3 regions of the Shewanella psychropiezotolerans genome follow, and region 1 is predicted to be linked to each of the others. Evidence: predicted binding sites of a transcription regulator. Region 1 holds the regulator's gene; each other region holds the start of a gene.
The links. The regulator MetJ, encoded in region 1, represses methionine synthesis genes. The targets are predictions, from matches to a motif close to TAGACGTCTAGACGTCTA.
Positions count from the first base shown of each region.

Region 2: the regulator MetJ is predicted to act here: its motif matches at 8,734-8,751, upstream of metE (5-methyltetrahydropteroyltriglutamate--homocysteine S-methyltransferase).
Region 3: the regulator MetJ is predicted to act here: its motif matches at 6,144-6,161, upstream of FM037_RS12095 (cystathionine beta-lyase).

Region 1 covers NZ_CP041614.1:5,549,349-5,560,362, forward strand. Annotated here, with positions in the region: gene FM037_RS24245 (bifunctional aspartate kinase/homoserine dehydrogenase II) at 1-1,453, opposite strand, end outside; gene metB (cystathionine gamma-synthase) at 1,476-2,636, opposite strand; gene metJ (met regulon transcriptional regulator MetJ) at 2,871-3,185, shown strand; gene FM037_RS28665 (hypothetical protein) at 3,192-3,344, opposite strand; gene FM037_RS24260 (sulfite exporter TauE/SafE family protein) at 3,389-4,126, shown strand; gene FM037_RS24265 (conjugal transfer protein TraF) at 4,318-5,514, opposite strand; gene FM037_RS24270 (OmpA family protein) at 6,151-6,840, opposite strand; gene FM037_RS24275 (pilus assembly protein) at 6,847-8,361, opposite strand; gene tadF (tight adherence pilus pseudopilin TadF) at 8,354-8,887, opposite strand; gene FM037_RS24285 (TadE/TadG family type IV pilus assembly protein) at 8,877-9,380, opposite strand; gene FM037_RS24290 (tetratricopeptide repeat protein) at 9,377-10,093, opposite strand; gene FM037_RS24295 (type II secretion system F family protein) at 10,097-10,945, opposite strand.
Region 2 covers NZ_CP041614.1:1,315,199-1,326,212, reverse strand. Annotated here, with positions in the region: gene FM037_RS05860 (efflux RND transporter permease subunit) at 1-2,317, opposite strand, end outside; gene FM037_RS05855 (efflux RND transporter periplasmic adaptor subunit) at 2,314-3,474, opposite strand; gene FM037_RS05850 (hypothetical protein) at 3,792-4,142, opposite strand; gene FM037_RS05845 (glutamate synthase-related protein) at 4,591-6,156, shown strand; gene metE (5-methyltetrahydropteroyltriglutamate--homocysteine S-methyltransferase) at 6,314-8,602, opposite strand; gene FM037_RS05835 (LysR family transcriptional regulator) at 8,835-9,740, shown strand; gene FM037_RS05830 (HDOD domain-containing protein) at 9,844-10,572, opposite strand; gene FM037_RS05825 (GDSL-type esterase/lipase family protein) at 10,873-11,014, opposite strand, start outside.
Region 3 covers NZ_CP041614.1:2,712,313-2,723,326, forward strand. Annotated here, with positions in the region: gene FM037_RS12060 (arginyltransferase) at 1-218, opposite strand, end outside; partial or broken gene aat (leucyl/phenylalanyl-tRNA--protein transferase) at 208-916, opposite strand; gene FM037_RS12070 (outer membrane lipoprotein) at 972-1,454, shown strand; gene FM037_RS12075 (hypothetical protein) at 1,527-1,898, opposite strand; gene FM037_RS12080 (Nif3-like dinuclear metal center hexameric protein) at 2,175-2,927, shown strand; gene FM037_RS12085 (serine hydrolase domain-containing protein) at 3,014-4,192, opposite strand; gene FM037_RS12090 (hypothetical protein) at 4,480-4,833, shown strand; gene FM037_RS12095 (cystathionine beta-lyase) at 4,924-6,102, opposite strand; gene pdsS (proteobacterial dedicated sortase system histidine kinase) at 6,261-8,657, opposite strand; gene pdsR (proteobacterial dedicated sortase system response regulator) at 8,707-9,399, opposite strand; gene pdsO (sortase-associated OmpA-like protein PdsO) at 9,688-10,425, shown strand; gene FM037_RS12115 (marine proteobacterial sortase target protein) at 10,454-11,014, shown strand, end outside.

The sequences.
Region 1 (11,014 bases):
TTAACAAGGCTTTCTTAGAACTGAGTAATCCCACCAGCTCCACGCTAGCCTCTAACTCTTTATTGAGTGCGACTCGAGCACGACTGAATAGATCCACCCAAGTCTCACCAATATTTCCCACTCCAAGCAGGAGCACACCGATGCGCTTACGCGGGCCGGCACAGCGACGATGCACTTTTTGAGTCAGCAAGTTAACTTGTGATGTCGGCACTAAGGTCACCAGACTCAAGCCATCTTTAAACAGCGGCCTTGCATCCCGGCTCAACAGGCGAGCGAAGCCACGGCGGTAAAGCCCAGCATCGGCGCTGACCAAGGCGACTAAGCCTAGATCTTCTCGAAGATGTATCTCAGAGATGGCCAAGCCATCTATCTCCAATATGGATTGAACTTGTTTCTGATTCTCGTGAGTAAAGGCGAGCTCGACTCGATTATGAGCCAACTTCCAATGGGCTAACGGAATTAAACCAGCACTTTCCAATAACTCAGCCAAATGAGCAATATCGCTACTTATCCTGAAGCTAAACAGGGAAACACTGGACAGATTCGTCACCACTGGCGCACTGGCTTGAGAGCTCTTAGGTGCGATCAGAGTGAAATCGGTATGAGACGCATAACTAGATCGAACAGCCAGACTCACTTGAGTATCGAATAAGGGCTGTAGGGAACGGTTATGCAGCACAGGTGAACCCAGATGCGCTAAACGGTTAGCCTCATCTAACGACAGGCTCTTAAGTAACTTGGCATCGTTAATCTTATTTGGATCTGCGTTGAACACACCTTCCACATCGGTCCAGATGGTGACACGTTCAATATCGGCTAAGCTGGCAATCAAGGTCGCACTATAATCTGAGCCGTTACGGCCAAGTAACAAGGTTTCTCCACGGCTGTTAGCACAGATAAAACCCGTGATAATTAATCTTTCGCTGGTATGCTCATCCAGAGCTTTCTGAACACGTGCTCGTGACTCATCGAGTCTGATCTGCGGCACGCCTCCTTCATCGGCTAATAGCAAGCTTCTGGAATCGATATCCAATGCAGCAACACCCGACTCTCTGAGTAATGCAGCCAGAAGACGAGCAGACCAACGCTCACCGAAACTCACCACTTCACTTCTTTTATATTCGTTTAACGCCTCTAGAGAAAATAGGCTAATGAGCTGATACTTGTCGATAGACAAGCGCTCTCTCAGGCTTCTGGCCTGCTCGTTAGAAAGTAGCTGCTCAATTAGATTCTGTTGAAAGCTGATCAACACCTGCAGCTCTTCCTGCCATAGCTGACCTGTGTCTTTGAGTTCCAGCAGTTTATAAAGAAAGTTGGTGCTCTTACCTGCGGCCGATACCACGACGAGATCGTCGCTGTTGCCGTGAGTGAGAAGGATATGAGCAACACGGCGGTAGCAATCTGCATCCGCTAAGCTAGAACCACCAAATTTGTGCAAATGACAACGCGCCATCTTTAACTCCTATCTACCGAGATTAACAACTCGCCGCTGCTGCGAGTCCAGCTTCAATATCGGCAACTAAATCATCGGCATCTTCGATACCCACTGAAAGACGGATTAGGGTCTCTTTTACCCCAGCTTCTGCTCGAGCCTCTGGCTCCATAGCTCTGTGGGTCATTGTCGCAGGAACTGCGACTAAACTCTCTACCCCACCTAAACTTTCTGCAAGAGAAAACACAGAAAGTTTGTCAAGAAAAGCAACCAGCTCCTTTTCTCCACCCTTCAGCTCGAAACTGAGCATGGCACCGAAGCCTTTCTGTTGCTTCGCCGCGATCTTATGACCAGGGTGATCACTCAGGCCCGGATAATACACCTTATCGACCGCCTCGCTGGCAGTTAATACCGCTAACACCCGCTGAGCATTAGCCTGATGTTCACGAATGCGTACCGCTAAGGTGCGAATGCCGCGTAGGGTCAGGTAACTATCGAAGGCTGATCCTGTTAGACCTAAGGTATTAGACCACCAATGTAATAACTCACCTAGCTCGGCATCTTTAGCGACGACGGCACCACCGACTACGTCGCTATGACCATTAATGTACTTAGTGGTCGAATGAATAACGATATCGGCACCGAGAAGCAGTGGTTGCTGCAAAATTGGCGATAAGAACGTATTATCGACTACCACTAAGGCATCGACCAACTTACTCGCCTTGGAAATTGCTTCTATATCGACGACACGCAGTAGAGGATTCGATGGTGTTTCCAGCCAAACCATCTTAGGCTTACGGGCAATGGCGGCTTCGAGTGCTGCACCGTCGGTCTGATCGACCACTGCAAGTTTAAAGGCTCCCTTCTTGGCTAAGTTAGTAAACAGACGATAACTTCCGCCATAACAGTCATGGGGGACGACAAGCAGGTCATCAGGGCCAAGCAGGCTAGTCACCAATGTAATCGCAGCCATACCTGTACAAGTCACCACGCCAGTGGCACCTTTTTCCAGAGCGGCGATAGCATCACCTAGAATAGAGCGAGTCGGATTACCCGAACGACTATAGTCATAGTCTCTGGGATTCTTATGCCCATCGAAGGAGTAGTTAGTCGACAAATAGATGGGGGGCACCACAGCACCATATTGGGTATCGGACTCAATCCCTTGACGCACTGCAATTGTGGCTAACTTACGTTCGGTCATCTACTACTCCTAAACTATTTACTGAACACCTTTCTTACCAACAAAAATGTGGCAAGAGATGTCTGGACGTCTAAATGTACCTAAGGGGAAGCCTAGCGTCAACCAAATATAGACGTTTAGACGTCTAAACATATGGAAATCTATTTGCAATTGTCATAAATAAGAGGCAATAATTTGACTGTACAATTTAAAGGGTTAAAATCTGCCCCGAAATTTGAATATACAGGTGAGTCAATGACTGAGTGGAATGGCGATTATATCAGCCCATATGCTGAACACGGCAAGAAGAATGAACAAGTAAAGAAAATTACTGTTTCTATTCCCTTGAAGGTACTTAAGGTTCTTACCGATGAGCGCACGCGCCGCCAAGTGAATAACCTGCGTCATGCCACCAACAGTGAATTGCTTTGTGAGGCATTCTTGCATGCATACACAGGTCAGCCTCTACCTAACGACGATGACTTGTCTAAAGATAAGCCTGATACTATCCCAGCCGAAGTGAAGCGCTTGATGGATCAGATGGGTATTGAGTGGGAAGATGTGGAGTAATCGGACTCACTTAACGCTTGACCAGTCAGTTTCAGGGATCGCATTGCGATCCCTGTTTACTTCTACACGACTATTGACCCCGAAGATAACCCTGAAGAAACAATCGAGACCAACTAACAGCTTAATTTCGAGTCTATTGTTAAAAATTAATAACGCCAACTCCTTCTCCACCCACAATACATTAATAATTGAGAGAAAATGCCGTGCTTTCAATGATAGACCCAACGACCCTCGCCCTAGCCTCACTCATTATCTTCTGTGGAGCCTTGACCCAGAGCCTTATCGGTTTCGGTTTAGCCATTGTCGCCTCTCCCCTGCTGTATATCGTCGATCCTGAGCTAGTACCAGCCCCGGTTATCATCATGGGCTTCTCTATCTCTTTGTTGACCCTATTTAGAGAGCGAGGTGCCCTTGAGTTTAATGGGCTGCAATATGCGTTGCTTGGGCGAATACCAGGAGGGTTTATCGGTGCGGGCTTATTGATATATGCACCACAACCAGTTCTTGGGCTGGCCATATCGGGCATAGTTGCCGCGGCGGTCATATTAAGTTTGCTTAAGTTCAACATAGCCGTTAACCGCAAGAGCCTGTTTGGCGCCGGCGTGATATCAGGCGTATTTGGCAATATCGCCGCTATCGGTGGTCCCCCACTGGCCATTCTGCTTGCAGGAAAAGACGCCCGTCAGTTTCGTGCTGCGCTATCGGCTTTCTTCATCTTCAGCTCAATGATCGCCTTGGTTATTTTGGCAATCACAGGCTTACTCAGCATTAAGCATCTATGGCTGTCGCTGCTGCTTCTACCTTCGGTGATCTTAGGTTATGTGGTGGCGGGAAGACTGATAGGACATGTTGATAAAGATAAGACTCGTAAGGCAACACTCATCTTATGTTCAATCTGTGCAAGCTTATTGGCAGTAAAGTCGTTAATGGAATTGGGATAGCTACTAGGACGGGCTTTGCCCTACGAGAGCGGCTGAGAAGCGCCTTCGAGGACGTCGCTGCGCGACTGCGAGGAAAAGACAGGTCAAAGGCTGTTGCTCTTACCCCTAGCCTACTTGTTGGCGAACTTCTCGAAGTGAGTTTACGAACGGACTCCTAGCGACGTAGTCGCGTCCTCGAACCTTCTTTAAATTTAAAAATGATATGACGTTTGTAGTACACCGCCGATGGCATCATCGCTGCCGACCATGCCGGTAAAGTCCAGAAAGAAGACTCGCCCAAATTCAAATCCTGTCCCTAATGAATAGATATTTGCCGTATTGTCTTTCATGTCATGACGATAACCTAAACGCAGTGCAAACCAATCCGTAGCCTGCAACTCTCCGCCAACGCGCCAATACTGAGTAGCACCAATTTCTTCGAAGCGCTTATAAGCGTTAAGATCGATATCAGATGTTACGGTTATACTCTCCCAATCATAGGCGATGCCTGCAGTAAATTGTGGCTCAACCTGATAGGTAAATTTACGGCCTTGGGTCTCTACGGTCTCGACATCTTGGCTAATAAGATTACGACCTGACAGGCCTACCGTTAATCCAGATATAGGCTCCATCGCGATACCAACATCTAGGTTAAATGTGGTTTCGTCGTTTCTGTACTTGGCATCATCAAAATCACTGGCTTCGAAGTTATTGGCACTTACTACGTAGTTATATGTGTCTATCAGCTGAAGCTTAGGCGATATCCCAACCGCAATGGGCATATTGACGATTGAAAGTGGAAAACTCAGGGCTACGCCTAAATCAGAAACCACGCCAGCAACTACAGCACCTTGTGAATCTAAGTCTGTCAGTGCTGGGGGATTATCTGGATCTAATGCATTGAGACTATCTATATCTGACTGGGCGATAGCAGCGACTCCTATTGCATCGATATAGCTCTTATAAAATACCGCCATAGGCATCTTATGTGTGGGTAATACGATAGAAAATCCAATGCCCGCACTCACATAGGCATTATTATCTTTTAAAGACTCGAGATCGCTGACCAGCTCACCACGATGGAGATCGACTGCGGTTGCATTGCCGGCAGAGATGGCGGCATCTAATGCATCATAGGAGTCTTGCAGTGAATCAAACTTATCTACCATCTGATCTTTATCGGCGCCATCGGCTCCGATTGCGGGTAGTAACATAGCAAAATTATTGAATTTAGGTGCTTGCAGGGCCAATAGAGCGGGATTGATGAAGGCTGCCCCCTCACGGTTTGATGATGCCACGCCAGCGCCGCCCATGGCATCGCTGCGAGCCTCGTAGTATTGCTGCCCTGCGATAGCCATCGACGGGGAGAGTATCAGTGCACAGCTAAGTGCAAGTTTGAGCATTTTCATCCTTTCAGCCCTTATCTTTATTTTTATTTTCTTATGTTATTTACCTTGCTTCCTACTTGGTATTATTCAGCGTAGCGCTCTGAATAATACTCACAAAAATAAGTAGAGAGACATAAAAACAGTCGAATTTAAAGATAGTCCAACATTCAGAATTGTGTACGATAAACGCTCAAAAAACCAACACTTGTATCGATTTATTTTGATCTTTTTTTCAACAGGCTTCCACCACAAGTAATTATCTAACTTAACCACATAATAAATATGAATATTTATTATGTTATATCGCCAACGAATCTAGTTTAGAAACAGCTAAATTCAGCACTGTTATTTGTCTATTTTCCATATAGACCTAAAGCATATAATCCATAAAATGTTCAGCAGTAAGACCTAGGAATTATCTTAAAACCACAGGCTGATATTTGTCTTTATGCTAGAGGAGATAAAAGGAGGTATCGACCACTCTCTAGTCATCAAACACAGAAACAAATACACCAAAGTTAAGAAGTTAAAAGGCAGGCTAATGACACTAGGTCATTAGCTGTTTAGACGTTATTTAGGAGGCGTACACTGGGAAATAGCGCCAGAACCTGAGGATGAAGCAGCCCTCAGGCCCTATACCTAAATTAACACATAAACTTAGTTTTCCTCTTGGGGAGACACGAGGAGATCAACCCGTCGATTCACCCTCCTGCCTTCGGCTGTATCATTGCTGGCTAAAGGCTTAGCCTCGCCAAGGCTTTCGCTCTTAAGTTGCACCGCATTCACCCCTTGCTTACCGAGGTAATCCTGCGTAGTTACGGCTCTGCGCAATCCCAGAGCATCATTATATCTGACACTTCCCTTGCTATCGGTATTTCCCTCAAGCCTAATAATATCCGGGTGACTCGCCAACTTTTCGGCGACTTTAGCTAAAATATCACGGGATTCTGAGGTTAACTTTTCACTGTCAAAATCGAAGTAAACCCGAGCCAACAATTGCCCTTCTGGTGTGACTCTCATTAAACCGCTAGCCGACAAATATTCCATACAAGCAGGATAAACATCTTGGCTTTTTGCCAATTTAAGTAGCCTATTATTGACCTCTGAATCACTAACCTTTTGCATGATCACTAACCTTCCATCTCTATGATTCGCTAATGCGGTAACATCAGAAATTGTCACATCCTGACTAATACTGTGACTCTTAGTAGAACAAAAAGAAGCTAGGTCATATTGGACTTTTTCAACAGCTTGTATCTCAACCCCAGGCTGTACATCTTGAGCACACCCGCTTAAGGCCGAGACCAGAGTGAAACAGATTAATAAGGTAGAAAATATTCTTGTCATCGCAATTTAACTCTCTGTATGTCGATAATAAAGTTTACTGATGCCATCACTCTTGGCGCCTTTCTTAATTAAGTCTAAAATTTCCTGGATCAAATCATCTAAGTCATCCACATCTATGATGTTGTCTGCGCCTACGCAATTTTTAAAGGCATTTTGCCCCGAAGCACTAAATTGAATCCCTATCACCCCCATATGCAGTGGAAGTTCGCCATCATTAAATTGAGACCTGATCTTGTCGCACATGCCATAATTATTCACCAACTTAGAGAAAGTGTTTTCATAGGGAGATTCCATACCATCGCTAAGGATAAGGATCATTTTAAGGCGCTTGTTATACTCCTCACTCTCCTCTTCACTTGGGTTCACTGGTCGGCCCTTATCTAAGATTTGTGCCCCCCTCAGCAAGCCTTGATAAACAGAGGTCCCCCCATTAGGGGACATCCGACTCACTGTGTCTATCTGTGACTCTTGGTTTGTCAGCGGAATCGACCAAAAATTACCGTTACACATAGAGCTACTATAAAGCCTTTGGTAGCTAGGATTATGTTGAATATCTGCAGAATTCTCGGTAAAAATATCAGCAACGGTACGGCTATAATCTATCCAGTTAGCACTATCTGGCCACTTCGAACTCCAATAAGCTGAAGGGGCGTCATCCACAACAGCCCTCACCGTACGAGCATCGGATCTGGAGCCGGGTAAGCCGTTACACTTACGACTGTTATTAACGCAACGATCAACCTGGCTATAGCTTTCATTGGCCCAGTCTCTCCAATTTATCGATTCATAATCAGAGTAATTACTACCTGTTTTTCCACTTGGATTTCGATACTTAAGCTGAGACATACAAACATTTCTACTGCTTCCCCCCTCTACGACTCGCATGTTATAGGGGACTAAAGCAATCCTATTACGAATTTCGGTCTCTCCGTCACGGGGCACTAAGATCTCATCCGCAACCTGAGTTATCGCCTCCTTAAGACTATTAATTTTTCCATGTTGATCCATGGAGCCAGAGAAATCGGAAACAAAAACGATATCCACATCACGGTCGCCCAGATACTCAGGATAATTACGGGCAATGGCAAGATTGGCTAAGGTTACAGTCTCTTTGAAACTCGGAATAACATCGCTATGTAGCCAGGAGTGATGGTCTGTTTTAGCCGTCACTCTGTACTGGGTATATTCTCTGTCTTCAACACTGCCATCAGGCAGGGGGTAATGATCGACAGCTTCATTACGCTCTACTTTTATCTGACTAATATTATTGATATTTCTAATGTAACTTGAAATATAATCACTCGCCAATTTCGACTCATATGCCTTGTCGTCACGATTGGCTATAGACACGGCAAGACTCGCCGCCTCAGTTGCATCGGCGAGACGATTCTGCTTTTGAATATAGCGTGTGCCCTCAAGCGCTAAAAAGATCATGCCGAATAATGGAATAAGTAAAAAAGCTAAATAAATGGCCGCCGCACCTTGCTGCTTTTTTAAGGAGAATCTTGCTCTTCTATACATAACTACCTTCCGGGCATGACTGAACTGGAGTGAATATAGTGCTGCTCACTATCCCCCAAAACTGGTTGAACCAGGAGTCTGTTTTCAGGCACAGGGTGACTTGGTAAAGCGGAAACGTCTTATGCGCTGAGTTTATCGGAACAAGACTCGCTTTATCTTGAAGCGAATCATCGGGGCGACATGGCGTCCCTCCCCTAATGCCTTTATCGATACCGCCATAGCCGCCCTCCACCAACCAGTCTACGCGTACCCCATAGGGAGCAGCCTCAGATGTATTGGGATAGCCGAGTAATCTAGCGGCCAAGATGTCCATCTCGTCCACTTCACTCGCTGTCACAATTGGGTTTTCCTGATAAAATCGAGTGCGCTCCTTGAGGATATTCACCAGGGAGTAACTCACTCGATCCAGATTCACCCTATTGAGTAGCTGCAAAGCGATATCCCCGGTGAAAACAAGCAGAGCTGAAGTAAAAAAAAGCACAAAGGCCAACTCTACGGTAAAAGAGCCTTGCTGCTTACTCTTCATCAACTGGCCACCCCTCATGCTCCATCGTCACTAAAATCCGACGACTGATTTTTTTCTCAATCACACCAGCCAGAAAAAACATAGGCGTATAGTCATAGGAGATCTCATACAAGGCCAGCGGGCTACGCTGCTGTTTCGCTTGTGTTCCACTACTCTTGTTATCAATCAAATCTTGCAAGCTCTCAAAATAAGAGATAGAAAGCTGATAGCGGCTGGGATCGACTAATAAGTGCCAAATCTCCCCCTTCTTCTCAAACATCTGAGTCATCCTCTGCCCATAAAGCTCTCCAGTCCGCTCACCATCCCAGACCCGAGTATCCCTGGATGATTCACGCAGAGCCGATTCGGTCAAATTAATCACGTAAATCAATCGACTGATTTCAAAAATGCCAAATGTGACCAGAAACATCACTATAGATCCTATGGCAAACTCGATAGAGATGACTCCCAATTGACGACGCTTGGACTGGGCTAACAAGCCTTGCCTCTTCACAAGTTGTCCTCCCCTCGACGTAAACTATAAAATAGCGCTGACACCTGCTCGGCTGAATAGTCATCGGCCAACAAACGATGTGCCTCACGATAATTTCCCACCTTAAACAGTGAAATAGCCAAATTAAATGCCAACTTCTTCTCGTCGGGATGCTGTCGATATATGGGAGTCAAAAGCTCTACTGCCTGCAGATATTGTCCCTGAGCCAGATAGAGCACAGCTAAATTATTCTTAACCGCTATATCGTCATGACCCTTTAAACGAGCTTGATTGAACTCGACTTCTGCCTCCTTATATCGGCCACTATTAGTTAACGCAATACCTAGCTTAATGAATAAAGAGGAATCTGGGTAACCCAGAGACTCGGCCTTTCTAAACTCAGAAATAGCCATATCAAACTGGCTCGAATCAGCCGCAATACTCCCAGAAAGGAAATATAAACTAGGTTGATGAGCCTGCTGACTCTTTAGCTGTTCGACATAGAAATGAGCTGATTCAACATCTCGATTGTCATAGTAGGCCTGAGCCAAATTAAGCATCACAGCCGATGAATCAGGCGTTTTCACCAGCTCTGCCTTGTAATGCTGAATTAGGCCCTCATGATTGCCCACCGCGACTAGCTCTTTAACTGTCACTTGGTGGGGCTCTGGTGTCGTGGTACATCCAACTAATAAGCTAAGAAGCAGTATTGGGATGAAGTAATATTTTCTCATTAGTTAACCTATAGATAGAGAAAGTTGCATAAAGCCCGGAGCCAAGATCAAGATAACGATGGGAAACATAATAAGTATGATCAGAGGCACACTCATTTTTGCCGCAAGCTTACCTATACTTTCCTCCATACTCAGCACCTGCATTTTGCGCATATCTTCTGCCAAATCTGACAAGACATTAGCGATAGAAGTACCGTAATGAATATTCTGGATCAGGGTCAATGAGAAGCTGCGAACTTCAGCAGTGGGGATCCGCTCACTCAGCTCTAACAGCGCTTTTTCCAGTCCAGTGATACGTGAGGAATCGGCGGTTTTTTTGATATGGAAACAGAGATCTTTATCGAAAGCCTTTAACTCTTCGGCGAGATAAGCCAGTGCGGTTTCAACCGTCATCCCGGTTGAAACACACACAGACATCATATCCAGCATGTAAGGTAACTGACGAGAAGTCTTCTTAATCAGCATCTTCTTGCGCATAGACAAGATAATATCGGGTAATATCAAGGCTGCCACCATGCTGATAGCCCCAACAGTAACCTTGCTGGACAGTGTCATATCCGAAATAACAATAAGGAGAATAATCAGCAGAGCAAAGGCTATTTTAGCTGGTACATAGAAACGGGCGAATCGAGTGTTATAGATACCCGCATCAATAAACTGCTGCTCCAACTCTTCTCGTTTCTCCTGACCGATACGCACCACGAGTTTGCTTAGCTTTTCCAGACTGGTCTCTTGTGAGGTTTCAAGATAACGTAAGATATGCCATTGGCGCTGTTTCTCCTGATGCCACAAAGCCAGGCCTAATGCCAATAAAGCACTTACAAAGACAATCACCAAGATTATAAGCGTCATAAGCTCATACCTCTAATCAGTAAATACAGGTTAATACCAGAGATCAGCAAGCCAATTGTCGCAATCACG
Region 2 (11,014 bases), 2.2 Mb from region 1:
ATGTTACTTTGAAAGACTTTCCAAACTGAGTAAAATCATTGATATACAAGGATCCAAGATTAATCTGCAAGGTTAAGAACACCTCAGACAGTGGCACCCCAAGTTGTTTCGCTTTCAGTCTGTCGATGTCGAGATAATAGTGCGGCACATTCGCCCTGAACGCGCTGAATACACCTTGCAGCTCCGGCTCTTGATTCGCACTATCGATAAGGTCTTGCATCACAGCGCCAAGTTCCGCCTTGTCTCTACCTAAGGTATCTTGCAGCACAAACTCAAAGCCTGTGCCAGAGCCAATACCCGGGATGGTAGCAGGCCCAAAGCTGATAAGCTGAGCCTCTGGTAACTCGGCTTTTGCCCACTGTCCGACCCGAGAGATAATATCCTCGACGCCATGGAGACCTTCCAGTGCAGCACGTTCATCCCAATGAGCTAAACTGACAAACATTCTGGCAGCATTAGATTGCATTGAACCCGATAAACCTGAATAACCGGCCGCTGAAGCGATATTTAACACCCCAGGCTCAGACTTAAGAAAAGCTTCTACTTTGGTGATCACTTGCTCCGTGCGGCTCAAACTCGCCCCATCAGGCAAGATGACATTGACGAAAAAGATCCCCTTATCCTCTTTCGGCACGAAGCTGGTGGACGTCGACTGAACTAAATAACCCAGTGCCGCTAATGCCCCAAGCGAAAGTATCACTAAAACCAGACTCTTTCTGATCAATACCGAGGCGGTCCTGCTGTAGCTTGCGGTAATATTGTCAAAGAATCGATTAAAGCCGATATACCACTTAGGATAATTTTGTACACCTGGCTTTAATAATAAGGAACACAAGACAGGGCTTAAACTCAAGGCAACCACAGCCGACAAGATCAGTGAAAAAATCAAGGTCATGGCAAACTGCTGATACATGATCCCAGTCACCCCGGGTAATAGGGTCACAGGAATAAACACGGCTAATAAGACCAAGGTTGAGGTGATTATCGGCCCAGTGACCTGCTTCATCGCCTGCTCTGTGGCCGATTTAGTACTAAGGGATGGAGCTTGAGCTAAATTAGCTTCAACATTTTCAATCACCAAAATGGCATTATCCACCACAATGCCAATAGCCAAAATCAGTCCGAACAGGGTCACGGTATTGATGCCAAAACCCGCTACCAACATTAATGCAAAGCTGCCAACTATCGAAATAGGAATAGCAATTAACGGCACTAAGGTGGCTCTTACAGAGCCAAGAAACAAGTAGGTTACTAATACCACCAGAATAACGGCCAGTACTAATGTCCAAAGCATGCCCTTAATCGATTCAGTCACAAATAATGTGGTATCAACTTGGGTGTTATACATCATGCCTTCAGGCATAAAGGCTTGCATCTCTTTAAGCGCCGCTTTTACCGCATCGGCCACCTCGATAGCGTTAGCCCCGGGCAGCGTGGTTATCTGAATTTGCGCCGATGGCTTGCCATCACTGATCCCTGCGCCAACATAGTCTTCCTGCCCGAGCTCCACGGTCGCAACATCTTTGAGATAAACGGTATGACCCGACTTATCTGCACGTAGTATGACATTCTCAAACTCCTCAACCGTAGCAAGACGCCCTTGAGTCAGTAGCGAATACTCTAGTTCTAACGGTTTATCGCTGGGTCTCGCCCCGACACTGCCTAATGGCGCTTGAATATTTTGCTCAAGCAGCGCCTGCTGCACATCAGAAGCGGTAATACTCAGGTGCGCCATCCTATCTGGATTAAGCCACATACGCATACTGAGGAATCGATTACCGTAAAGCACAGATTCAGACACCCCCTTAATTCGGGTCAACTTATCTGTGACCTGTAGCGCCACAAAGCTAGATAAGACCTGTTCACTTATCTGGCCATCTGTTGAGGTAAAATCGATCATAATTAGAATATCAGGTGAGTATTTTTTCACGCTTAAGCCATTCCCCAACACCTCAGAAGGCAGCATGGGCTCGGCTAATGCCAGGCGATTTTGCAAATTGACCTGAGCAATGTTTGGATCTGTGCCCACCTCGAAGGTCACAGATAGACGATAAGTGCCATCGTTGCTACTTTTAGAGCTCATATAGATCATATCTTCGACGCCGTTAATGGCATCTTCGATAGGCCTGGCTATGGTCTCTTCAACCACAGAGGCACTCGCCCCCCGCATAGATGCAGTGACCTGAATTTGAGGCGGGGTGATAACGGGAAATTGAGACACTGCCAGGTTAGGTATCGCTATGATGCCAGCCAAGGTGATAATCAAAGACAGAACGATGGCAAACTTAGGCCTATCGAGAAAAAACTTACTGATCATGCGCCTACCACCATCACTTGAGCGTTAGCAGCATCAACCAACTTGGCCTTAACCCAAGAGCCGGTTTTAACCCGTTGCAGACCATGAGTGATCACCACTTCGTCAACCGTCATCCCCGCATTAACGATAACCTGATCGCGCACTTGCTCACCGATACGAATATCTCTGCGTTCGACTCGCTCATTAGCGTTGACTACAAATACATAGAATCCCACTAAATCTTGCAACAAGGCACGCTGAGGCAGTAACAACACAGATTCAGCCAGACTTTCGGTCACAGTGAGTTCAACATATTGTCCAGGTAATAACAGCTGCTTTTGGTTATTAAACTCGGCGCGAACATCAACTGTGCCCGTCGCTTTATCGACACGATTACCTAAATAAGTGATCTCACCAATTTCAGAAAAAGCTTCGCCTGAAGTAAAAAACAGCGAGACGGAGGGCAATTGAGCACCAGTGGCTTGTAATTTCTTTTTGGTCTGATGGAAAACCGTTTCACTCACCTGAAAACTGACATCGATTGGTGACACAGTCACAAGATCCACAAGCGCTTCACTCGATGGTGATACCAGCTCACCAAGCGCCACCTTGCTGTTACTGATCCGTCCTGAAAATGGTGCCCGTATTTGGGTGTAATCCAACTCGGTTTGAGCTAACTGAATTTGTGCTTTGGCCGACGTTATTTGCGCCTGAGCTAATTGTTTTTCAGCAAGGAAACGGTCAACTTCAGCTTCACTTATCGAGGAGTTAGGCAGTAAAGATAGCCCACGTTTATAATCAAGATTAGCCACATTCAAATTAGCTTCGGCGCTAGCCAGCAGAGATTTTGCATGGGACAGTTTTGCCTGATAACGGCTATCATTGAGTAAAAACAGTAGCTCGCCTTCGGCAACAATATCTCCCTCATTAAAATGCTTGGACACTAGATAACCTGTGACTTGAGCTTGCAGAGCAACGTCTTCTTTTGCCGCGACCCGCCCCTTAATTTTAAAGTTATGATGATATTCGTGTGCGGTGACTCTTGCAGCCTTCACAGCCACAGCAGCCTCTACACTTTTGTTCCCATCAGCATAAACTCTATCTGGAAAAACCACAGTCGCTACAACCAAAGGCGTCATAATGCATACGCTAGCTAACAAAACTTTATCTAATTTCAAAATAACCTCAAATCCCGTCAATGACGGGCTAGCCTGCTAAGGTCTCACCTAAGGCGATAACGCTTATGCAGTAAATATCTACATGATGATAAATACGCTGCGAGAGCAACGTGTCCAGAGGTAAGTCACTTATGATTATCGGGCTATTTTCAAACTAGTCAGCTAAGGCTTTTGTTACTGTAAATCCAATACATGTGGCCAATGTGATAAGCCTAAGTCTCAGATACAGTAACGCCAAAAGATGAACAAAATTGACCCAATAACCGCTAAATAGCGTAATTAAAGTGACTTAATCTCTCAGTAGAACAGATGAGTTTTTATTCTTGAAAGCGACACAAGGAGAGGTGTATTCGCCTGGGTTTAGCTTGTTCGCCAGGCTCTGGATAGCGTGTGATGACACGATACACGAGGGGAAGTAAGGGGAGTAAAAAAAGCAGTACCAAAAAAGGTAAGCTACTGGGTGCATCCATACACACACGCATGGACTTTTCTGATAATTCACACTTTTTGAATTCGAACGCTTTAAGCTCTGCGCCTTGAGTGAGCTCTTTTGCACTAGCACTGACATTCGACTCTGCACTTACATGTGCTGGGAGTAAAGCAGCCGACATCGCCTGCGCACTCTGTTGATTGAGTAGCAGGTTAAGAATTCCACTATTTTGGGTCAAACAGAATAGCGTCAGTATGGTAAAAACCAGTACCGTCCAACGATTTCCTGTTTGGTTAGCAAAAAACTTATTGATGAATAATGTCCTTTTTGAAACGTAAACTTACATTCGGGCTAGAAACGCAAACCTGAAACCAGGTTTGCTAATGGGATCTGACAGTGGAGCTCAGATGCGCCTGTTGGATAAGACCGGATAAAGGCAAAAATAGTTCATAAAAAATATTTTTATTTTCTCAATCGATTTTCATTCTCACTAAGTGAATAAAAAACAATCTATTGCATGACACACAAGCTTATCTTAAGTTATCTTTATAAGGTTATTTATTGAACACAGCACATTTACTAGCCCCCCTATTACAGGTGACTATTTCTATAAAAGTAAGTGAAATCAGAATAAGAGCCGTGGTAGTAATTCATCTAACAAAGTTGAAAATGGCCAAGGAGAAGGTATGAGCAACCCACATTCTACTGATGCAAAGCCGATTATTGCAGACAATAAACCTAAGAAAGTCGAACTCACCAAGGGTCAGGAATATTATTTCTGTGCCTGCGGCCAATCTAAGAAGCAACCCTTCTGCGATGGCTCACATGCAGGCACTTCATTTAAACCTAAGGCCTTCACAGCAGAGCAAGATGGCGATGCATATCTTTGCGCCTGCAAGCACACGGCTAATGCCCCCTTTTGTGACGGCACTCATAAACAGTTCACCGCCAAACAGGTTGGCAAAGAGGGACCAGGCCCGGCTAAAGATACCAAATCCGACGCCATGCCCTTGGCTAAGGCCACACTAGAGGAACCTACGGTGGAATTTATCCACCAACTTGCCCGAGAAGGCCTGTCAAAACTTGGCCATCATGGTCCCATGACCTCAATGGGTGTACCCCGTCATCTACTGCCTCATTGGGATGATATCCAGATAATGACGGCCCAAATGGCCACTAAGCCATTACAGGAAGACCAAGCCGTCTCGACCGAACTGATCATAGGCCCCGAAGCCCGTAAGCCGCTTAAGCTCAAGATCCCACTGTTTGTTTCGGATATGAGTTTCGGCGCACTTTCCGAAGAAGCTAAAACAGCCCTGGCTATGGGTGCTGAGCTTGTTGGCACTGGAATATGCTCTGGCGAAGGTGGCATGCTCCCCGAGGAACAAGCACAAAACTCCCGCTACTTCTATGAGCTCGCCAGCGCCCAGTTTGGCTATCGTGAAGAGCTACTACATTCTATTCAAGCCTTTCACTTCAAAGGCGGACAAGGGGCAAAGACAGGCACTGGAGGTCACCTACCGGGAATAAAAAACCGAGGGAAGATTTCACAGGTAAGAGGCATTCCCGAAGGTCAGCCAGCCATATCACCGCCCACCTTTAAGGAACTCAATAATTCATGCGACTTTAAGCGTTTCGCAGAACGTGTCCGTGAGATCAGTGGCGGCGTGCCCATAGGGTTTAAACTCAGTGCCAACCATATCGAACGTGATATCCAGTTTGCCCTGGACGCCACTGCCGATTACATCATATTAGATGGCCGCGGCGGCGGAACTGGCGCGGCTCCGGAGATGTTCCGCGACCATATCAGCGTACCCACGATCCCAGCCTTAGCTCGTGCTCGTCGATTTTTAGATGAAAAAGGTGCCAGCGGAAAAGTCACCTTAATCATCACAGGTGGAATACGTGTCCCCATGGATTTTGTCAAAGCCATGGCCTTAGGCGCCGACGGCGTCGCTATCTCTAATAGCGCCATGCAAGCCATAGGCTGTGTAGCCGCCCGTATGTGTAACACCAACAACTGCCCTTCCGGCATAGCCACACAGAACCCGGAGCTGAGGAAGAAACTCAATACCGACAAGGCATCGATGCAACTCGCTAACTTCTTCACTGCATCGGTGGAACTAATGCAGGTTATGGCCCGCGCCTGTGGTCATCATAGTTTGAGTGATTTTAACAAAGATGACTTAGCCACCTGGCACAGAGAGATGGCACATCTTTCGGGAATACATTACGCGGGATTCACGCCATAAGATTAGTAGAACGTCACCTTCATTCGAAGATGACTACGAGTTCCTAGAATCTAGATTCTAGGAACTCGTTACTTATCAGCCTTAGCTTGACCTTATCGCTTACAGCTGTCTCAGCTCTGTCTTGAACTCGAGACTCGAAGCTCGGAACTTCTCAGCCTTATCCCAACTTTCTTCTCAACACCTTAGTCGCTTGAACTAAGTTCTTAAGGGCTGGCTCTACTTCATCCCATGTTCTCGTCTTCAAGCCACAATCCGGGTTAACCCAAAGCTGGCGTACGGCAATCTTGTCGGCCGCTTTCTCGATAAGCTCAACCATCTCATCGACCGTTGGCGTGTTTGGTGTGTGAATATCATAAACACCTGGACCTATCTCATTCGGGTATGCGAAATCTTCGAAGGCCGTGAGTAACTCCATGCGAGAACGCGAGGTCTCGATAGTGATCACATCGGCGTCCATGGCCGCGATGGCCGCTATAGTTTCATTGAATTCGCTGTAACACATATGAGTGTGGATCTGCGTCTCATCTGTGACACCTGCGGCGCTCAACTTAAATGAATCAACCGCCCACTTAAGGTAGGCTTGCCAATCACTCTTCTTCAAAGGCAAACCTTCCCGGAAAGCTGGCTCATCTATCTGAATGATGCCTATCCCCGCATTTTGCAAGTCGACGACTTCATCACGAATGGCCAAACCAATTTGAGTCGCTATCTCCTCACGGCTGATGTCTTCACGGGCAAATGACCAATGCAGAATAGTAACCGGCCCCGTTAGCATGCCTTTAACTGGCTTGTCAGTCAGAGACTGAGCATACTGCGCCCACTCGACTGTCATAGCCTCAGGGCGTGACACATCACCATAGATAAGTGGCGGCTTAACACAACGTGAGCCATAACTCTGGACCCAACCAAATTTAGTGAAGGCGAAACCTTGAAGCTGCTCGCCGAAATACTCGACCATGTCGTTACGCTCGGCCTCACCGTGAACCAGTACGTCAATACCTAACTTAAGCTGACGCTCAACCGTATCTCTGGTCACCTGGCGTAGTTGGTCGTTATAAAACTCTTGGGTGATCTCACCTTTACGCCAGCGACTACGCAGGCCGCGAATTGCCGGAGTCTGTGGGAACGAGCCTATGGTTGTCGTAGGTAACAGGGGTAAATTAAACTTCTGTTGTTGTATAGCTTGGCGGTTAGCAAACACGGTATCACGCTCATAATCATCCGCATTAAGAGCCGCAACTCTGTCGATAACTTGCTGATCGGCGGCGGCTTCTCGAGCCTCTCTGCGCGCCACACAAGTTGCCACTATGGTGTCTATTTCAACTTTAGCGGCACTGTCCGCAGGAGTGCTGAGTAGCGCTTTCAGTTGAGTCAACTCAGAGAGCTTCTGTTTCGCAAATGAGAGTTGTTGCTTCAGGGCCGGAGCCAGCTCAGTTTCAACATCGAGATCCACCGGGCTATGAAGCAGTGAACAAGAAGGAGAGATCCAGACTCGTCCCTTAAGGTCGTTCACCACAGGAGCGATACGCTCGGCAATCAAGTCAATATCTGCCGCCCATACGTTACGACCATTAATAACACCTAAAGAGAGCACCTGCTCAGGTTGTAAGTTTGCCGCAAATTCTGCAAGCTGTTCGGGAGCCGTGACAAGATCCAAATGCAGACCGGCAACAGGCAAGGCTGAAACCAATGCTTGATGATGAGCAATGGTGCCATAGTAACTCGCCAGTAATACCTTGACCTCAGATGACTTCAGTTCCTCATAGGCAGAAGAAATAGCTGCTTGCCAATCGGCATCAAGCTCAAGGGCTAAAACAGGTTCTTCGAGTTGCACCCAGTCTACACCTTGCTCACTGAAACGAGCCAAGATATCTGCATAGGTCTTAATGAGCTTAGGCAGTAGTGAAAGTTTATCGAAATCGCTGCCAACAGCCTTAGATAAAAACAGATAAGAAACCGGACCTAACAGTACAGGTTTAGCGGCATAGCCCAGTACTTTTGCTTCTTCAACTTCTTCAAAAAACTGCTCATACGCTACACTGAATTCTTGATCTACAGTTAACTCAGGCACTATGTAGTGATAGTTAGTATTGAAATACTTAGTCATTTCACCAGCGGGGGCATCTTTACCCGATGGTGCACGGCCTCGTGCGACTCGAAACAAGGTATCGAGATCAACATGAGCATCATCTTGGTTTCTGTGACGCTCAGGGATGGCATTCAATGTCGCACTCAGAGTCAGCACCTGATCATAGAAGGCGAAATCGCCCACGGGCAACAAGGAAACCCCGGCCTGTGCCTGCCACTCCCAATGAGTACGACGTAACTCCTTAGCCACTTTTTTTAGCTCAGCCTGACTAGTCTCGCCACGCCAATATTTCTCTTGAGCAAACTTCAGCTCACGTTGACGACCAATTCTTGGAAACCCTAGGTTAGCTATCTGTATCTCTTTCGAAGTTTGCATATTGTATACCTTTTTGCTTTAATATGAGCAGAATTCAAAGTAAACGCGCCAGAGTCTTATCAGTGACTCCTGGTGATGTAACATCTTTCGATGTAAAAACACATTTGGGCGTCTGGACGTCTAGAAGTTTATTGTGATAGTCTATCTTCTGACAAACGAATTGATTTCAAGCGCAACATGAGTAAAATTCACGTTGAACAAAAGTAGGTATTATATGATTGAGCTTAGACACTTACGAACACTAGTAGCCTTAAAAGAGACGGGAAGTCTCGCTGGTGCAGCCAAGAAACGCTTCGTCACTCAATCTGCGCTTTCTCATCAGATAAAAGAGTTAGAGACCCGGATTAACTCCTCAATCTTTATCAGAAAGAGTAAACCTCTCTCTTTTACGCAAGAAGGCGCTCGGCTACTCAATCTGGCCGAAGAGATCTTACCTAAGGTCGTCGAAACCGAATATGACCTCAAGCAGGGACTCAATGACGAACTTAATCAACTTGCGGTAGGCATCGAATGCCATAGCTGCTTTCGATGGTTGATGCCAGTGATGGAGCAGTTTAGGACGGCATATCCAAATGTGAATTTAGACCTTTCCAGCCGACACCTGTTTGATTCACTCAATGCGCTGGAGATTGGCGAACTCGATGTGGTACTCACATCAGATCCTGTTCCGGGACAATCCATTGCCTATCAGCATCTGTTCGATTTTGAAGTTCAGCTCGTGGTTGCCAACGATCACCCTCTGGCCAAGCTGGAATATGTGACGCCTAAGCAACTCGAGAAACTTGCTATTATCAGCTATCCAGTGCCGCTGCAACGTCTGGATCTTTACCGTCATTTCCTGGAGCCTGCGGGAGTGGAAGCCGGTGAGCAGATCAGCTGCGATCTCACCATGATGCTACTGCAAAGGATCGCCTGCAAAGATGGTGTGGCAGCCCTACCAACCTGGTCAATCAGCGAGTCTTATGGTTTGAACTTAACCGCAATCAAGCTAGGACCTGAGGGATTAAAGCGTCCGCTGTTTGGGGCATATCGCAAAGATAGCTCTAGCGCACGAGTGGCGCAGCAGTGGTTAAAGCTAGTAGCCAAAGAAGGACTAGCAAAACAGCATAAGTTCAATTGAATTAAATGAAAGAACGAGATCCTAGGCTCTAACGGTGAGTTCCTAGGATCTTGCTATAAAGACAGGGCTATCGCGAGCTACAGCCAGATGCTCGAGCCTTCTTTTACAACGGATTCAGCAGCTGATTTCTCATCGAAAGCACGCGTCTGAGCACTAGACCTGGCGAGTTTGCATTGCGAGTCTGTCTGAGATTATGGGCAATCATAAACTCATCTTTAAGCTCTTCATCTAAACCCAAAGATTCAAACGCTTCTATGGTCAAAGTCTGCTTCTGGTTATCGATAAGCGACTTGATGATGCTCAGGGGAAACGACTCTTCCGACTCGGCATTTAAGAAGGCAAATGCAGTCAAGGCAATAATCTCACCGAATACACTAAACAAGGCTAAGGTCTGCACTTCATCCGGGTTGATATCCACCCCTTCCATTTGATGCAAACTATCGACGGCATCGGTAGCGATACTTTCAGTCAATGACCAATACCCGTGCACTAACTTCTTATATGGCTGGGGCAATTCATCGAGGCGCTCTTTCAAATAGAAGGTAAAGGCATAACGATATATGTTCACCTGACCTAATCGAACCAAGGCATCTTTCAATGAGCGGTTCTTAGTGGTAATACCTGCACCGCTAATCGCCGAATTGCTGCGCCAAAGCATATGAGCTGCTAAAGCAGGATCTGAAGAGACTATATCGATGACATTTCGAATATCACCATCGGCGATAATCGCCTTCTTTAATGGAATCAATATTCCGCGGCGACCAATCACCTGCTCTTCATTACTAATAATTGCGCGTACTTGAGTGAATACCTTATGCTCAAGATCTGTCATGGGAAGTTTTAACCTACATTTATTATTTTGGCACAACACCAATTGTTATCAGGGAATTTACCCATAAAAAGGCCACTTGGGTCAAGTTGATTTCGTCTAAATGAATACTTTAACTCTATTTCTCTGCCAAAGGTCAAATCACCGGACGAAAACCCCGAAATTAAGACTAAATAAGAGCGTTATCAACCATTCCATAAATTAGCGGCATTCAACCTAAAGTCTGAAGATATCGGCACTATATTTCACATTTGGTATCTTCAATACCTTAATAGCACATATTAATAGCACATATTCGATGAATTATATCGCGCCTGCATCTTCGAGTCCTTGATAAATCGTCTCAGCTAGCGCGCGGTAACCTGCATCATTAAGGTGAATCGTATCAGATTTCATTGACCGGGTTTTGAGCAAGTCCGTTAACGCCTCTTCTAGAAGCATAACA
Region 3 (11,014 bases), 2.8 Mb from region 1:
GGTATACGAATGGGCAGGCAAGCGTTGCAATGGGGGCATTGGGGTTTGTAAATGGTGCCGCCACTGCGTCTAAAGCCCAGTGACAATAACTGCTCGAACAAGTTTATGTCGATACTCTCTTCCTGAAGCATCAGGAGTTGCTCCATTTGAGTGTCTAGGTAACTACAGGGAAAGGTTTTAGTTATCCCTACTGAAACTTGTTGTGATTTAGAGCTCAATATAAACCTCGTTGGGTAACCAAGTGTTGACTGAGACATCACCATCACGGAAACGCTTGAGTAAATTGATAAAATCTTTTCTTTTTAATGCCGTAGCGCCTAGAGAGGCTAAGTGTGGGTTCATCACTTGGGCATCGATTAATTTGAAACCGTTTCTCAATAGATGCTGATGCAACATCAGCATGGCTGCTTTAGACGCATTGGTTTGGGTGTGGAACATAGATTCGCCACAAAAGACCTTTCCTATGACTACGCCATATAACCCCCAATGAGGGCGCCATTATCCCAAACTTCTACTGAGTGGACCTGTCCTTGCTGGTGTAGTGCCAGGTAAGCTTGCTGGATTTCATTGGTGATCCAGGTGCCATCTTGTGCCACTCTTGGCTGAGCGCAGCCCTTTATGACCTCTTCGAAAGCATGGTTTATGCTATAGGTCCAAGTTTGTTTTTTTAAATATTTTATTAAACTTCGACTGACTTTCATGCTTCCCGGGACAAATACTGCCCTAGGATCCGGTGACCACCAAAGGATAGGGTCATCGAGATTAAACCAAGGAAAAATACCCTCATAATAAGCATGGAGTAATCGAGCTGGTTGCAGGTCCCCCCTATGGCTAATAGCCCGTTAGGATCTGTCAGTGCCAGTTCAGGTTCTGGAAACTGTTCGAATTGATGATTTAAATAGGACAGTGAGTTCACAATTGAGTAAGATTATCTTTAGTAGACCTTATTATAATTTAGCGGAAAAATGACTATGTTGAAACCTAGTTTTAATCTATTACTCTCCTTAGTGGTGGCTTTGACGGTCACATTTTCACTGAATTCCGCGGCAGCCTATCAGAGAGATCAAGCCGTTCCCGTAGAGAAAGTCCTTTATGGTGACCTGGTATCGGTGAGAAATATCACCGAGAAACAACTCATAGAAGATCAAAATCAAGGATGGAAAACCTTCGGTGGAGCCTTGATTGGTGGCGTTATTGGTCATCAATTCGGCGGCGGTAGCGGGCAAGATGTCGCGACAGTTTTAGGCGCCTTGATAGGGGCTGGCGTGGGTCATAGATATGGCGATAACTCTTATTACCAAGAGCTGAAACTTGTTGAACTCATGATCAAGCAGGAGGATGGCCAGCAGGTGATGATTATACAAGATCTAGATTCAGGCATGATATTCAACGCTGGGGATGAAGTGAGGGTCGTGTATCTTCAAGGAAGCGTTAGGGTCGATATGGCCATGTGATTTACCCGTATAGCCATAAAAACAAAAAGGAGCCTCAGGCTCCTTTTTGTTTTTATGACTTCAGAATAAAGATTAGAAACCGCGAGGTAACTGACCTTTTCCTGCTAGTTTTTCACGCCATAGCTCTTTTGGCGTCTTACCGCCTTTTGAGCTTGAAGTGGTCACGGCTTCGGCTCTAGTCTTCTTAGTCGGCGTTGTTTTAGCTGCCGCCTTAGGTTTAGCCGTCTCTGCAGCTGGTTTAGCTTGGGTTTGAGTCACTTCAGCAGAAGCTTCACCGCCACTTAGCTCGGTTAGCATAGTGTCGAGATCGCTAATGCGTAATGACTTACCGCCATCGATTTTGTACCAGCTTCCTTTTTGTTCAATCGTTACAGTCGAACCTTGCTTGGCAGCAAGAGCAGACTCTAATGCGCTGATAACCTCTTCTTTGGTCAGTTTTGACATAGTAATAACCTATTTATTTTTTAATGTTAACTTGAAGGTTTGGACTAATTTTATAGGCTAAACCAGTAAAATGTCCAATTTTCACTGAAAATCGCCCGTATTTGCTGGTTTTTACGGCTTATTGACAGGTAATTGATAATTAACTTGATTTTAAACCAGTTAATTAAAGGTTGTTAAAATGTCACTTGGCTATTTTTTGAAGTGTGAGCGGGTTAAATCTGTGCCGGGATTAGTACATGGGTTACACTTAAACTGTATTTTTATAAGGGCGGTTCAATGACACGTAACGAGTTAGCAGAATATCTTGCAGAGTTTTTACAAGTGGGTAAGTTTAAAGATTATGCGCCTAATGGTCTGCAAGTTGAGGGACGAGCAGAGATAAAAAAAATCGTTACTGGGGTCACCGCCTGCCAGGCGTTGATCGATAAAGCCATCGCTCTCGATGCCGATGCGCTGTTAGTACACCACGGATTCTTCTGGAAAGGGGAGAGAGAGGTGATAACAGGCATGAAACAGAGACGGATAAAAGCATTATTGACCCATGATATTAATCTTTTTGGTTACCATCTTCCCTTGGATGCGCACCCCATGCTGGGCAACAATGCCGAGTTAGGTCGAAAGCTAGATATTTCGGACGCTGAGCCAGTTGAAGGAATTGCTCAAGGATTAATTTGGCAAGGACGTCTCGATACGCCTGTCTCTGCTGGGGTTTTTGCTAAATCTATCAGTGAGATACTTAATAGAGAGGCTCTGCATATTGGCGATCCAGCTGCTGAAATACAGAGTATTGCCTGGTGTACCGGCGGGGCTCAGGATTATATCGATGATGCGGCGAGCTTAGGCGTCGATGCATTTATCAGTGGTGAAGTGTCGGAGCGTACCTTTCACAGCGCTCTTGAGTTGGGGATACACTACTTTGCGGCGGGTCATCATGCGACAGAAAGGTATGGTATTCAGGCCCTTGGTGAGCACCTTGCGCGTGAGTTTGATATCGAACATGAGTATGTCGACATCGACAATCCTGTTTAGGTTTAGGCCTACTGGCTTAAGATTGATCCATCTTGGACTCAATAAACTAAGCAGTCGCAGACAGACCGCTTAGTTTATGATGAGTACTAATCGGTGTGAATACTTGTTTTTTTCTGCATGGCGATTTGAGCTTGTTGCCGAATGACGCTGTGCCAAAAACTTGCGCCTAATTTAGCTATCACTCTTGATTCACCATTGAGTAACATGGCCATGCCGACTTTTAACCGAGGAGAATAGGCGACTTCGGCGACATAACCTGCAACCCAACCTGCATGATATATTAATTTTTCCCCTTCAAAATCATACACACGCCATCCTTTGCCGTAATGAGCATCATTCAGATAAGCTTTCCATTCCCGGCGACGCAACTCTTTACTCGTTCGCACTCCCGGGGTTTGAATATCCGCCAATAAACTTGGGGATAACACATCTGGATTATTTCCCAGGTTAGCCATTAACCATTTAGAGAGATCGGTAATACTGGCATTAACCCCAGCGGCAGGCTCGACTTGATAGTAGTTAGGTTTTACCTTGACCTTTTTAAAACCCGAACGTGTCTTGATATGCGGACTGGCTCTATTATCTGTTGCCATAAAGCTATCCATGCCTATTGATGCGGTATCCATATGTAGGGGCTCAAAGATACGCTTCTCCACCAAACTAGCGTAGCTGTCGCCAGTTTGTTGTTCGATCACAGGTTGGATGAAAGAAAATGCGATATTTTGGTAGCTATAACACGTACCCGGTGAACACATAGGGGTTAATTTTTTGAACTTAGGAATGATCTTCTCAAGTTTACCGTTGGCATTGAGAATATTGTCATAACTGTTTGGCATCAGGCCTGTGCTTTGTCCTATGAGGTGTCCAAGTTTAACTTGCTGACTCATTTGTGGATCGGCGAGGTGAAATTCGGGCATATACTTACGTAGTGGATCATCCCATTCAAATTTATTTTCATGAACCAGCATGCTTGCTAAGCTGCCCGCGAAGGTCTTTGATACCGAGGCGAGCCTGAAAACAGTGTCTGTGTTGATATTGAGACTAGCGCCTTTTTGGCGCTTGCCATAGGCGCTCATTTTTATAATTTTATTATTGTCGACAATAACGAAGGCGCCACCAGGTACCTTGTTTTTCTTCAATTGAGCATGAAATTGCGACTTAAAACTGTCACCGATAGCCTGATAGTCAGATTGGGCGAAACTTGTGGCAGAGAAGATTAAGCTGGCGAGGGGAAGAGTAAGTAAAAATAAAGACCAGTTGGACATGACGAAAAAATCCCAAAAATAAAATCTAAAGAAACAAAAGGCAAGATAATTGATCATGTTAGCAATAAATGAGGCCAACAAAAAACAGTCAATTGACAAAAATGGGTATTAATGAATCTTTTGTGTGAAAAATAAACGTTAAAGCGACAAGCAATAAACTGAAATCACAATTAATCTGAAAAACCTATTTTAGAGCGATTAGGTTATGGCAAAATAATGAGATGAGCTTGTAGCATTGTAGGTATGTGATTACTCTGGTTCATTCCTCAGATAATTAAGACATCGATATGAAGTTGGCATTGGTTAGTGATCCAAATACTGAAAATGGCCTTGCCGGAATAAAATATGTGTTGGATGCACAGGGTTCAAGCTCGAAACACATAGGCTATATCGCCTCACAGCCAGATCCTGCCAGAGATTACTACATACCTACTCAACACATGTACAGCAAGTTAGGTGATAGACTCGATTGTTATCTGGAACTGGAGTCAGGCTTCAATGAAGTTAGCTTGAAGCAGTTATTAGCGTGCGATGCGATTCACTTATCCGGAGTGTATTTTTGTGGTGATAATACCAGCCTGGTCATTATCGATGGAGATCTAGTTGAACTTGGTGAGCCATTCTCTTGGGTAATGAATTAGCTTATATCTAATCTATAATCTGTTTCTGAATCCTAAATTGAGCAGATATAAAAAAACCGCCAATAGGGCGGTTTCAGTGTGTAGCATATGTTAGCGGTTTAGCACTGCGTTAAACCGAACGAATCCCGCTTCTAGATCGGCGATCAAATCATCCGCATTTTCCAGACCTATGTGCAGTCGAATAAGAGGTTTACTGCTATCCCAGCTTGTGGCCGTTCTGATCTTGTCGATACCGAAGACGCCTAAGATCAGACTCTCGAACCCACCCCATGAGAAACCCATCTTGAAGTGATCCATGTTTTCCACCAAGGCGGTAACAGACTTAAGGTCGCCCTGTTTTAATACGAAAGAGAATAGGCCGTTGGAGCCACTGAAATCTCGTTTGAAAAACTCATGACCCGGACAAGTCTCAAATGCTGGGTGCCTTAAGTGATCCACTTCCGGGCGAGTCGCTAACCAGTTTGCCACTTTTAACGCGTTCTGTTCATGCTGTTGCATTCGCACGCCTAGGGTTCTCAGCCCCCTACTGGCGAGATAGACGTCATCGGGGGAGGTGCACTGTCCCATGAGATAGCTATTCTCTCTCAGTTGCTCCCAGTGCGTGTCGTTTGACGTCGCTGTGCCTAACATCACATCTGAGTGACCAACAATATATTTAGTGGCCGCTTGAATGGATATATCCACGCCCATCTCGAAAGGACGCGAATTTATCGGTGAGGCCCAGGTGTTATCCAGCATGACAATGAGGCCATGCTGATGTGCTATTGCGCTCAGGGTCGGGACATCCTGAATCTCCATGGTGACTGAGCCAGGTGACTCTAAGAACAAGACTTTGGTGTTCGGTCTGATAAGTTCTGCGATGCCTTCACCTATCATGGGATCATAATACGTGGTTTCTATGCCAAAACCTGCGAGCAGCTTGTTGCACAGATCTCGGGTTGGCTCATAGGCACTGTCGACCATCAACAGGTGATCGCCTGCTTTTAAAAATGATAATAGTGCACCGCTGATGGCCGCAGATCCAGATGGGTAGAGTGCAGTGCCGCTGCCACCCTCCAGTTCGGCGATAGCCGCCTGAAAAGCAAAGTGAGTGGGGCCACCACGTCTGCCATAAAACATTTCGCCGTTAGCGCGGTTCTTGGTGGCAAAACGCATCTCTTCCATAGTGTCAAAGATCATGGTCGATGCTCTAAATACAGGGGGATTGATCACACCCTTAGTCCATTTCTTGTCACGTCCAACGCTGATGATCTTGGTTTCTTTTTTCATAGGGCATACTTCCAGAAACGAGTAGGAGAAATAATGGGTTTTAGCCATCTTAACATCTAAATGGCTAAAGAGAAGAGTGAGTGCTGTTTGCTCTATCTCTGCTTTTTAAGATAGATAGATAGAGCGCTTCACCAACATTCAGTGAGTTATGATGATGCTCAATCTTTTATATAAGGCAGTGACACCAAGATCTCTACGCCTGAATTGACTAAATTAGCGCCAGCTTTACCGTTTTTATCTGGAGTCTGTAGATCTCTTGCCTTGATGGAGCCTTTGTGGAAGTCAGTGATAAGCCGGGCGATATAGAGTCCGAGGCCTAAATGGGGCTTATCTTGGGCTTTTTGTTGGCGTACAGAGACCATAGATTCGAAAATTTGTTCAGCCATTTTTTCGGGTAATAGGGGGCCGAAGTTTGAAATGGTCAGCTCTGCGTGCCTGTGCTTGGCCGTTAGGGTGACTGTAATGGGCGTATTGTCGGTACTGAATTCTAACGCGTTGGCAATCAGCTTATCCATGAGCTGAGCGATATACTCGGGCACACCACTCATAGTCAAGGGCTCCTGTATGATTGATACTAGGAATTCCTTGTTGGGATAGGTGAGCTGATAACCTTGCATACAACCTGAGATGACCTTGGATAGGGGAAATATGTCCACTTCGGCTTGAGATAAGCTCTCCTCCAGACGCGTGGCTTCACTCATGTTATTGAGGATCATATTGAGTCTGCTAACGCCTTCTTCCGCCCTATCGACGTATTTTCGGGTGTCAGGATCTAATTGTTGTAGGCTCAGATGCTCCAATGAAGAACGCACTACGGCCACAGGGGTTCTCAGCTCATGAGATAAGCGCGAAGACATATTCTCCAGGTAATGGGTGTATTGGCCCAGACGGCCGACAATACTGGCAAAACTCCTCGAAAGATCGCCAATTTCATCTCTGACTTCAGAGCCCTGGATGGTTTTTCTGATCCGGCCTTGGCTGTCTATGGCTTCTTCGGTTTCATCCCTGAGTTTTCTTATCCTGCTGGATATACTGGAAGCGAAAAAGAACAGGGCTAAGGTGCCCATGCTCATGATGGTCAGGATGACGTTAAATAATTTCTCTAGCGCCTTGTTACGCAGAGTACGAATGCCATGTGTGGTCTCCTCGGCTATCACCACCCCCATGACCTTATCGTCAATCCAGATGGGACTGGCTGCTGCCAGTATGACGGCTTTATTGTCCGGGGTTAATCGCCAGGTGGAGCCTTGTCTGCCGGCGAGTGCATTCTTGATGTGACTTCCTTTGAGAACGGTAGAGTCCTGCAGGGAGTCGATAAAATCTTTTGGTGGGGTGGTTAAGATTTTATAATAGAAGCGGTGAAGGTAGTCCCGCTTAAAGTGACCCCAAAACGAGTCATCGGGTGTGTCTTGGACAGTTCGAGTCCAGACACTGCTACTTGTACGAATGTCACCGGACTTGGCTAATACGCGTCCATGTTTATCGACTACCCAAATACGCGAACTGTTATGGCTCATCCCTTTGATGATGCTTTCTATTTCAGGAGAAGGCACCAGGACTGTACCCAAATTTTCTACATCATCGATGGCCGATGTGCCGACGATGGCATCCAGAGTGCGTGTCTGCTTATTATTGACATCATAGATGGCGAAACCCAGTTTGCTACCTACCATATCCAGCGGCATGCGTATCTCAACATTGTAACCGGCTTCAGTCTTAATCCACTTTCCCTGAATTTTAAGCTCTGGCGTGACAGGCATTCTTTTTTTAGGGTTTTCAGGCAGCTTATATGAACTCACCCAGCCATCTCTTTGAGTGGCGATGATATAGCGTTTGAATTTACCATCGGGAGCCAATGTGGCAATGGCCAGGTGGTCATTGACATCGATTTTGAGACTGTTGCTGCCACGATAGATCACATGAGGATCTGTCACTTCGAAGAAGGCGTAGAGGAAACCAGCATATTTACCTACCATATGCTTAAAACTGACGTTTAATGGAGCGTCGGCTGAACGTTTAAAGATCAGATGGTCTTCGCCATAATTGATACTTCGGTGGCGGTAAGAGGCCCAGTCACTCAATTTTCCATCGAGTTGAATGGGTCCGGCTAAAGGGTAAGCATATAGGTCGCGCCCCTGTTCTACCTGAGTAAGAAAACTGGCCTGTATGTCAAAGAGGCTAGGGCGTTCATGCAGTGCGGTTGCGAGCGCTTGCGTGGTGCCTTCGAGTGTTTTTTCCTGACCGTATCTCAGGTATTTTTCCATCTCCCACACATATTGATAGCCTAACCAGGGCAGGCAGAGGAGAAATAAAGATAAGATGGCGACTTTCGATCTCAGGCCTATGGGAGGATGAAATTTAGATAATTTGTGTTTCAGCAGAAAAAAGAGTTCGCTCAGCCTGTTCGCTATTTTATAAAATTTGGCCGGGGTTATCTTGACCAGTTTTGTTTTTAACCAGCCCCAATGCTTGCGCATGCTGTTTTTTGTCTTGCTAACGATGAGGAAAGCATACATAGAGGCTTTAGCTCTGATGTCCAAGAGGCGATATAACACTAGCGATACTCTTTGTTTAAACATATTAAGCGGCGTTGATTAGTCGAGCTTAGCCCTGAGGGTCCCATCGGTATCCCATACCATAAACGGTATCTATACAGTCGAAATCTGCGTCGAGGGCGAGGAATTTCTTTCTAATTCGTTTCACATGAGACGTGATGGTGCTGTCATCGACAAAAATTTTAGCTTCCTGCATTAATTCTTGTCGATTTTTAACATGCCCAGGGCGTTTTGCCAGTGCGTGCACCATCCAGAATTCGGTCACAGTGAGTTCAATATGCGTCTTGTTCCAATACACTTGCATGCGGTTGATGTCGATGACCAGCTTATCTCGTTCCAGCAGGTTTTCATCTAATATCTCTTTGCCCTGCAACTCTGCACGACGAAAAAGGGCGGCCAGTCTGGCAATCAAGTGTGGAAAACTGACATCCTTACTCAAGTAATCATCTGCGCCCAATCTGAGACCACATACGGTATCAAAATCACTGTCTCTGGCGGTTAAAAAGATAATAGGCAGGTTGCTCGACATGGCCCTGAGGGACTGACACAGGGTGAACCCACCGTCAATCTCATCTTCTAGCCCGATATCTATGATCGCCAGATCCGGGAGTCGGGTCAAAAAAGCCTGCATCGCCATAGGGCGATTAGCATACGCTTGGACGCTGTAGCCTTGCTGTTGTAATACTTCTTTATAGTTTTCGCGAATGGCGACTTCATCTTCAACGATGGCGATACGTTTCATGACCTTTAACCTTTTAAAGTCGATTATCTTGACACTAGCTAATTGATAATCGTCGGCAGCTTACTTTATTGCCGGATAACCCTGTTGGAGTGTGACTATACAGCAAAACAACGAGGTAAAAAGCCAACTTAAGTGATTGCCTTTTTGTTGCCACAATTGATACCCGCAATGCCATTTTTCCTCCCCGTCAAAGTCATCTCTATTCGTTTTAATGTTCATATCGAATTGAAGCGAACTCTTCGTTCACAGAACACATAAATAACATTAATGACAGTAGGAAATAATAAGATGAACAAACAATTGATTGCCGCATTAGTGATGAGCTCATTAACATTTTCGAACATGGGCTATGCATCAGACACTGAAAATCAAAGAGAGCACCATGAAGAGTTGATCGGCGTGGGCTCGGGAATTGTCCTAGGCGCGGTCGTTGGCGGGCCCATTGGCGCTATCATCGGTGCGTTTACCGGCGGCATTATCGGTAAGTCGGTTGGAGATGATACTGAGATAGAATCTCAACAGGTAAAGTTAAGCGAGCAAGAAACCACCATTCACCAACTCAATGAAGATAACCAGTCTCTGGCGCTTATCTCTAATCAGTATGAATCGGTGCAAGATGAACTGGCCGAACTCAAGTTGGCCAGGCAGCAGAAGTTGACGGAGTTAGAGCTGGGCTTAAATATTCAATTTAAGACAGGCTCTTCTCAGTTAGAGACACATTTCCAACCTCAATTGGATGAATTGGCGAGTGCACTGCAGATGTCTGATGACCTCAGGTTAGATCTTACCGGATATGCGGATCGCCGGGGAGAGTCGACCTACAATCAGGCTTTGTCTGAGCAGAGAGTGGCCGAGGTGAAGAACTACCTGGTGAGCAAGGGGGTGAATGAACAAAGATTAACTGCTAGTGCATACGGTGCCAGTGCGCCGATAACCGTTGAGCAGAGCTTTGAGAATGACTTCTTCGATCGCAGGGTCACGATTAAATTTGTGTCACAAGATACGGCCATTGCTGCCAACCATTAAGCGGTTTTCATAATAAAGGAATATAAAGATGAGAACAGGTTTGTGTCTAGATCATTATTTGAATTTACAAGCCCCTCTTAGGAGGGGGCTTAACTTCGCCATATCCGGGATAGTCATCATGATGGCATCTTGGATAAATGTCGCTCAGGCCATGAGTGCCGTTGAGATAACTCAAGGGAGTTTTGTTTATCACAGGCAAGGAGAGAGTGAGCCTCAGGTGGCGATGCCGCTTAACACAGATGTTCAGATGAAGGTTTCTGGCTGGGTTAATCGGGTCACAGTGACTCAGACATTCATAAATGATAGTGACGATTGGCTTAATGGTAGCTACCTGTTTCCTTTACCCAATGAGGCTGCCGTGGATCATATGCGCCTGATCGTTGGGCAAAAGGTAATAGAGGGGCAAGTTAGAGAGAAGGAAGAGGCCAAAAAACAGTTTGAACTGGCTAAAGCTACAGGTCAAAGAGCCAGCTTGGTGGAGCAGTCGAGACCCAATATCTTTACCACATCTGTTGCTAATCTGGGGCCGGGTGAAACCTTAGTGGTGCAGATAAGCTATCAAGAGCTGGTGAAATATGAAAAAGGTGAA